Regions from separate parts of the Janthinobacterium sp. SUN211 genome, predicted to be linked through region 2. Evidence: riboswitches for the same ligand, from Rfam matches in the RefSeq annotation. Region 2 holds a riboswitch; the other holds the start of a gene.
The links. Region 2 has a riboswitch for thiamine pyrophosphate ahead of thiC (phosphomethylpyrimidine synthase ThiC). Riboswitches for the same ligand answer to the same signal wherever they lie in the genome.
Positions count from the first base shown of each region.

Region 1: another riboswitch for thiamine pyrophosphate. It lies ahead of O3301_RS10295 (TonB-dependent siderophore receptor); the one in region 2 lies ahead of thiC (phosphomethylpyrimidine synthase ThiC).

Region 1 covers NZ_JAPWIC010000002.1:1,007,609-1,011,782, reverse strand. Annotated here, with positions in the region: gene O3301_RS10305 (hypothetical protein) at 1-139, opposite strand, end outside; gene O3301_RS10300 (iron-containing alcohol dehydrogenase) at 282-1,439, shown strand; TPP riboswitch at 1,507-1,604, shown strand; gene O3301_RS10295 (TonB-dependent siderophore receptor) at 1,690-3,825, shown strand; gene O3301_RS10290 (ATP-binding protein) at 3,822-4,174, opposite strand, start outside.
Region 2 covers NZ_JAPWIC010000009.1:151,186-155,359, forward strand. Annotated here, with positions in the region: gene thiS (sulfur carrier protein ThiS) at 1-133, opposite strand, end outside; gene thiC (phosphomethylpyrimidine synthase ThiC) at 154-2,067, opposite strand; TPP riboswitch at 2,147-2,262, opposite strand; gene O3301_RS24920 (hypothetical protein) at 2,371-2,625, opposite strand; gene O3301_RS24925 (response regulator) at 2,664-3,470, opposite strand; gene O3301_RS24930 (ATP-binding protein) at 3,499-4,174, opposite strand, start outside.

The sequences.
Region 1 (4,174 bases), on a different contig from region 2:
GTTCCGGGTCCGTGCACGCCTCGAAGCGCTGGCTGTTCAAGTCCAGCGCCTGCAGTGCGGCGATGGTGGCGCCGATGGCGCGGTGCATGTCGAGCGCGGTGGCCGGCAGGCCGGATTCTTCCAGTGGGACGGTGGTCATGCGCATTCCTTTTCGCGTGGTGGTGACATCGGCTGCATTCTCCACCGCGCGGACGAAAAGCTCAAGCGTCCACGGCACGTTTCCACCCATTCGGCCATAATCATGGCTCAGCAACAGCCTAAACCTCAGCGGCAGGAGCCCCATGTTCAATTTCGACTTTTACAATCCGACGCAAATCCTTTTCGGCCAGGGCCAGATCGCCGCCATCACGGCGCTGATCCCGCCCCAGGCCAGAGTGCTCATGACGTATGGCGGCGGCAGCATCAAGCAGAACGGCGTCTACGATGAAGTCAAGGCGGCGCTGGCCGGCCATACGGTGCTGGAATTTGCCGGCATCGAACCCAATCCCAGCTATGAAACCCTGATGCAGGCCGTGGCCATGGTGAAAAGCGAGCGCATCGATTTCCTGCTGGCCGTCGGCGGCGGTTCCGTGGTCGATGGCACCAAGTTCATCGCCGCGGCCGCCCTGCACGAAGGCGTGGCCTGGGACATCCTGGCCAAAGGCGGCAAGATCGTCGAAGCCGCCCTGCCCTTCGGCACCGTGTTGACCTTGCCGGCCACGGGTTCCGAAATGAATGGCTCGGCCGTGATCACGCGCAAGGCCACGCAGGAAAAGCGCTCGTTCATGAGCCGCAAGGTCTATCCTAAATTCTCTGTGCTGGACCCGTCGAAGACGTTCACCTTGCCGCTGCGCCAGGTGGGCAATGGCGTCGTCGATGCGTTCGCGCATGTGATGGAACAGTATTTGACCTACCCTGTGAACGCGTCCGTGCAAGACCGCTTCGCCGAAGGCATTTTATTGACCCTGATCGAAGAAGGCCCGAAGGCCCTGTCGCACCCGGACGACTACGACGTGCGCGCCAACGTGATGTGGAGCGCCACCCTGGCCTTGAACGGCCTGATCGGCGTGGGCGTGCCGCAGGACTGGTCCACGCACGCCATCGGCCACGAATTGACGGCCTTGTACGAGCTCGACCATGCGCAAACCCTGGCCATCATCCTGCCCAGCATGTTGCGCGTGCGCAAACAAGCCAAGCGCGCCAAGCTGTTGCAATACGCGGCCCGCGTGTGGGGCCTGGACGGCGGCGACGAGGATGGCCGCATCGAGGCCGCCATCGCGCGCACGGAATTCTTCTTCCGCCACATGGGCGTCAAGACGCGCCTGGCCGACTACGGCCTGAATCACGCCAGCGTGGACGCCGTCGTGTCCGCCCTGGAAGCGCACGGCATGACGGCCCTGGGCGAACAGCGCGAAGTGACGCCCGCCGTCAGCCGCAAGGTGCTGGAACTCAGTCTGTAGATTCGCACCACACTGTTGTAAAACGGTCAGCCAGGTGGGACAGCTGGCCGTGGTTCATGCTAAGCTGTCATTTCGCTAGGGGTCCTGGAGCAGTCATCCGGGTGAGAGATACCCTTCGTACCTGATCTGGATAATGCCAGCGAAGGAAAGCGCAAAGTACCTCCCTCCTTTGATAGCTCCTGCGTTGGCGCCAGCCGAACAAGCAGCCTGCCGTGCTCTTTTCCGAGACGGCTTGAACCACGAGCAATCTATGTCCACACCGAATTTATCCGTTTCTGTTCTGACCCTGGCCATCCTGCACGCGTTTGCCGCGCCCGCCCTGGCTTCCGACGCAGCCGACCCGCAGGCGCAAAGCATGGCCGAAGTCGTCGTCACGGCCAGCAAGGCGCCGGCCGCCAAGCGCGCCTCCGTGGGCGGCTTCAGTGACGCGCCGCTGCTGCAGACGCCGGCATCCGTCACCGTCATTTCGCAAAAAGACATGCAGGACTTGCAGATCCGCAATCTCAGCGATGCCGTCAAGCTCGATGCCAGCATCAACGATTCCTACAACGCCGTCGGCTATGCGGAACAGTTTACGATACGCGGCTTCAAGCTCGACACCAATTCCAGCTACCGCAAGGATGGCGTGGCCATTCCTGGCGACACGCAAATCCCGCTGGAAAACAAGGAACGCATCGAAGTGCTGAAGGGCCTGGCCGGCTTGCAGGCAGGCGTGGCCGCGCCGGGCGGCGTGATCGACTTCATCGTCAAGCGCCCCACCGCCGCCCCGCTGCGCACGGTCACCGTGGAAACGCGCGAGCGCGGCACGCTGTATGGCGCCGTCGACCTGGGCGGCCGCCTGGAAGACACGCGCTTCGGCTACCGGATCAACGTGGCGGCAGAGCGCCTGCGCTCCTACATCAAGGGCGCGGACGGCAACCGCAAGTTCATTTCCGGCGCCTTCGACTGGCAGATTTCCCCGCAAGCCCTGCTGCAAATCGATGCCGACTACCAGGACAAGGCACAAGTGACGGCGCCCGGCTTCCAGTTGCTGAGCAATGGCAGCCTGCCCGCCAACGTCAGCGCCGACGCCATGCTCAACAAGCAACCGTGGACGCACCCCGTGGAAACCGTCACCAGCAATCTCGGCCTGCGCTTCCAGTACGCGTTCAATGACGACTGGCATGCCACCCTGTCGGCCAACCAGCACTCGTTCAAGCGCGACGACTACACGGCCTATCCGTATGGCTGCAGCCCGGAAGGCTGGATGCCTGTATTCTGCAGCAATGGCGACTTCTCCGTGTGGGACTTCCGCAGCCTGGGCGAGACGAAAAAACCGCTGAGCGCGCAAGCCATGATCCAGGGCAAGTTCGCCACCGGTTCCCTGCGCCATGAATTCACGGCCGGCGTATCGACCTTCCGCCGCAAGGACCGCGCCGGCCTGTACGTGTATAAGGAAGTGGGCATCAGCAATATCTACCGCCCTGTCATCGTTGCACCATCGCCGGCTTCGACTGGCCCCGTGCGCCTGGTGCGCGACGATAAGGAAAACGCCGTCTTCGTGCAGGACATCGTCAGCCTGGCGCCGAACTGGAAGCTGCATGGCGGCTTGCGCCACATCAATGTCGATGGCTACCAGTACGTACTGAAGGCCGACACGGAAATCCGCGCCAAGCACGACTTCCTGCTGCCCAACGTGGCGCTCGTCTACACCCCGCTCGACAATCTCTCCGTGTATGCGGCCTACTCGCAGGGCATGGAACATGGCGGCACAGCCAGCATCTATGAGAAAAACGCCAATGTGGAGCTGACGCCCAGCCGCTCGAAGCAGGTCGAACTGGGCGTGAAGATGGATGTGACGCCGGACTTCATGCTGGCGGCCAGCCTGTTCCAGATTCGCAAAGGTCTCGAATATGTGAACGCCGAGAATTATTTCGTCCGCAATGGCCAGGCCCAGCACCGGGGGCTGGAATTGTCGGCCCAGGGCAAGGCATCGTCCAGCCTGAGCCTGGGCGCGTCCGTAACGGCCCTGAACAGCCAGCAGTCAGGCACGGGCAATGCGGACCTCGACGGCAAGCGCGTGCCCAATGTGCCAGCCTTCAAGGCAGCCGTGCATGCGGATTACGCCGTGCAACAGGTGGCGGGCTTGAGCGTGAATGGCAGCTGGGAATATGCGGGCAAAAAAGCGTTCGAGTACAGCAACACGACCTTCGTGCCGTCGTACAACGTGTTCAACCTGGGCGCCGCGTACGCCACGCGCATCGCCGGCACGCGCGCCGTGCTGCGTGCCGCCGTCAACAACGTGGCCGACAAGTTCTACTGGCGCGACGTGACGCCGGAAGCGGGCGGCTACCTGTTCCCGGGCGCCAGCCGCACCTTCAAGGTCTCGGCGCAGTTTGACTTTTAATTGAGGGAAATGGCAGGCGCCGCAGCGAGCGCCTGCTGCAGCAAAGGCGCCGCCTGTTCCAGGCGCGCTTCCAGGCTGTCGCGCAGCACGTGGTAGACGATGCCGCGCGCGTCGAGCTCATCGAGCAGGTAGCGGTAGATCAATTGGCGCACGGCTTCCGACTCGCGCTGCAAGCCATCGGCCACCCAGGGGCTGTCGGGCGCCGTGACCAGGGTCAGATCGTACTGTGTGGCATCGGCCAGCGCCGCCAGTTGCGCATCGGCGCCGTGAAAATAATGGCGGCTGTAGACCACCGTCATCAAGGGCGTCGTGTCGCAGAACAGGAAGTGGCGGGCTTGGGCGGCAGCGG
Region 2 (4,174 bases):
TGCGCGGCACGACGCTGCGGTTGACGGCCAGCGCCAGCGCCTGGTTTTCCAGCGACAGCGCGGCGATCAATTGGTCCAGGGTTTGCCCCGGCGGCACCTGGTGCGGCGCGCCGTTGAGCGTGATGTCGATCAATGCAGTCATCACGCCCTCCTTCAGACCTTGCGGTACAGCTCGGCGCCGTTCTTGATGAATTCGATGGCTTTCACCTCCATCCCCTGCTGCAGCGCCTTGTCTTCCGCGATGCCCATGCCGGCCGCGTATTCGCGCACTTCCTGCGTGATCTTCATCGAGCAGAAATGCGGGCCGCACATGGAGCAGAAATGCGCCACCTTGGCCGAATCCTTGGGCAAGGTTTCATCGTGGAATTCGCGCGCCTTGTCCGGGTCCAGGCCGATGTTGAACTGGTCGTCCCAGCGGAATTCGAAGCGGGCTTTCGACAGCGCGTTGTCGCGGATCTGTGCGCCCGGATGGCCTTTCGCCAGGTCGGCCGCGTGCGCGGCGATCTTGTACGTGATGATGCCGTCCTTGACGTCCGCCTTGTTCGGCAAGCCCAGGTGTTCCTTCGGCGTCACGTAGCACAGCATGGCCGTGCCATACCAGCCGATCATGGCTGCGCCGATGCCCGAAGTGATGTGGTCGTAGCCGGGCGCGATATCCGTCGTCAGCGGCCCCAGGGTGTAGAACGGCGCCTCGCCGCACTGTTCCAGCTGCAAGTCCATGTTTTCCTTGATCAATTGCATGGGCACGTGGCCCGGACCTTCGATCATCACTTGCACGTCGTGCTTCCAGGCAACTTGCGTCAGCTCGCCCAGGGTTTTCAGCTCGCCCAGCTGGGCCTCGTCATTGGCGTCGTAGATGGAACCGGGGCGCAAGCCGTCGCCCAGCGAGAACGACACGTCATACGCCTTCATGATTTCGCAAATCTCTTCGAAATGCGTGTACAGGAACGATTCCTGGTGGTGCGCCAGACACCATTTCGCCATGATGGAGCCGCCGCGCGAAACGATGCCCGTCAGGCGCTTGGCTGTCATCGGCACATAGCGCAGCAGCACGCCCGCGTGGATGGTGAAGTAATCGACGCCCTGCTCGGCCTGCTCGATCAGGGTGTCGCGGAAGATTTCCCACGTCAGATCTTCCGCCTTGCCATTGACCTTTTCCAGCGCCTGGTAGATGGGCACGGTGCCGATGGGCACGGGGCTGTTGCGCACGATCCATTCGCGCGTCTCGTGGATGTGCTTGCCGGTCGACAAGTCCATCACGTTATCGCCGCCCCAGCGGATGGCCCAGGTCATCTTTTCCACTTCCTCGCCGATGGAAGACGTCACGGCGGAATTGCCGATATTCGCATTGATTTTCACCAGGAAATTGCGGCCGATAATCATCGGTTCCACTTCCGGGTGATTGATATTGGCGGGGATGATGGCGCGGCCGCGGGCGATTTCCTCGCGCACGAATTCCGGCGTGATTTCGACCGGGATGCTGGCGCCGAAGGACTGGCCCGGATGCTGGCGGCCCATCAGGTCGGCCAGGCGCTCGCCCATGGGGCCGGAAGCCTTGAGTTCGCGCAAATACTCCTGGCGGCGCATGTTTTCGCGGATGGCGACGAATTCCATTTCCGGCGTGATGATGCCTTGGCGCGCGTAATGCATTTGCGTCACGTTCTTGCCGGCGATGGCGCGGCGCGGCTTGCGGTGCAAATTGAAACGCAGCTCGGCCAGCTTCGGGTCCGCCAGGCGGGCGATGCCGTAGTCGGAGGTGGGGCCAGGCAATTCTTCCGTGTCGGCACGCTCCATGATCCATGGCAGGCGCGGCGTATCGAGGCCGGAGCGGATATCGATGTTCACGTCCGGGTCCGTGTACGGGCCGGATGTGTCGTAGACGTAGATCGGCGGATTCTTTTCGCCGCCGAACGATGCTTCCGTGTCGGACTGGCTGATCTCGCGCATGGGCACGCGGATGTCGGGGCGGCTGCCTTGCACGTAGATCTTGCGCGAATTGGGCAGCGGCGCGATGGCGGCTTCGTCGACCGTGGCGGTGGCGGAAAGGAATTTCGGATTGGCGTTCATTTTGGCTCCTTGGCTAGACTATTTTTCAGCCTGGAGCCAGCTAAGGAGGTTCGGAATTGCGCACGCGGAAAAGCGGGGTGCAGTCATCCTAAAGCTTCCCTTCGCTGGCATTATCCAGATCAGGTTCGGAGGGTATTTCTCACCCGCGCTTGCACCGTGTTTCCACAGCGAAAGGCAGGACCCCTAGCGTTTGCCGCCTTGCGGCAGCGAGCCAATTATACGCGGTTCGCGCCGCGTGGCCAGATGATTTCTTGCAGGTGTCGTCTTTGCGCATCTGCTGCATTGCAACAGACGGCAGCGCGCTTATTTCTTCTTGCCCCAGCGCCAGCTGGTCGGTTCGCCCTTCAGCTGGCAGATGAAAATGAGCACGGCAACGATGGCCACTTCATAGACGATGTAGCCGACCAGCATGGTTTGCGGAGGGAACAGGAAGGCGCCGCAGGCGAACAGCGCCAGCGCGGCCAGGAACACCAGCCAGCCTTGCCAGGTGATGGGCAAGCCCCAGCCCCAGCCATAGGTCTTGGCGGGGAACCAGTAGGAGGGAGATTTGTCGGTCATGATTTTTCCTGGTCTGTATCGATGGCGCCCAGTATAAATCAGGCACTGCGATGGCGCTCCGTGACATCGAGGCCGATGCCGCGGTAGCCGATGAAGCGGCTGCCCGTGTCGAACATCGGTTCGCCGCTCACCTGCAGGTATTGCGTGCTGCCGTCGAGGTTGGCGCGGCTGTAGATAAAGTCGAGAAACGGTTCCCTTGCGGCAATCTTGGCGTCGAGCAAGGCGCGTTCGGCCGCGTTCCAGCGCTGCGGCTCTTCCTCGCTGCCGATGCCCAGCATTTCAGCCACGGGGCCGGAAAAGCGCGTCAAGTTGCCCTGCGCATCCTGTTCCCAGTACCAGTCGGACGACAGTTCCGTGAAGCGCTGGAAGCGCGCTTCGCTTTCGCGCAGCTCCGCCGTGCGCACTTCCACCATCTGTTCCAGCGACTTGTTGTATTCGGCCAGCTTCTGGTACAGCAATCGCACTTCCAGCATGTTGTGGATGCGCGTCTTGACTTCCACCAGGTCGAAGGGCTTGCTGACGAAATCCTTGGCGCCCGCCTGCAGCGCGCGCAGCTTGTGGCCGGGCTGGGCCGTGATCACCAGCACGGGCAGATAGCTGCCCGCCTCGAGGTCGCGCAAGCCTTCCATGACTTCAAAACCATCCATTTCCGGCATCTGCAAGTCGAGCAGGATCAGGTCGTAGCGGTGCTGCTGGTGCAGCGCGCGCACGGCTTGCGGGTCCATGGTGGAGGTGATGCGCGTATAGCCGGCATTGCGCAGCACCTGTTCCAGCAGCATGACGTTGGCCTCCTGGTCATCGACGATGAGGATGCTGGCGTTCAGGATCTCGGTGGCTTGAAGCATGGCGGTATTCCTAAAAATAAATGCTGAATTAGCGTACTGCATGAGTGTCGTCGGCCAGGCCGTGCGCGGCCGCATGGTGCAGGGCCACGTCGAGCGCATCCATGAATTCGACGACCTTGATCGGCTTGGTCAGGTAGCGGAAGAAGCCCGCTTCCAGGCCCTTTTCGATGTCGCGCGGCACGGCGTTGGCCGACAGGGCCATCACGGGAATATGTTTCGTGAGCGGATCGTCGTGCAGGATATGCAGGGCGCCATAGCCGCTGATGCCGGGCAGGTTGATATCCATCAAGATCACGTCCGGTTGATACGTGCGCGCCAGGTCGATGCCCAGGTGCGCATCGATGGCCGTCAGCAGCTTCAAGTCGCTGCGGCGGGCGATCAATTGCTCGACCAGCGCCAGGTTGGCGGGATTGTCTTCCACGTACAGCAAGGTGCGCTGGCTTTCCTGCGCCTCCTGCGCCTGCGGCAGCGCGTCGCCGTCGCCCAGCATCAGTGCCGGCGCATTGCTGGCGGCCAGCTCGAACCAGAAGGTGGTGCCCACGCCGACGGTGCTGTCGACGCCGATGGTGCCGCCCATCAATTCAATCAGCTGCTTGGTGACGACGAGGCCGATGCCCGTGCCCTCTTCCGTGCTGTTTTCCTGTCCCAGGCGGTTGAAGGGCTGGAACAGCTGCGCCACCTGCCCCGCATCGAGGCCGGCGCCG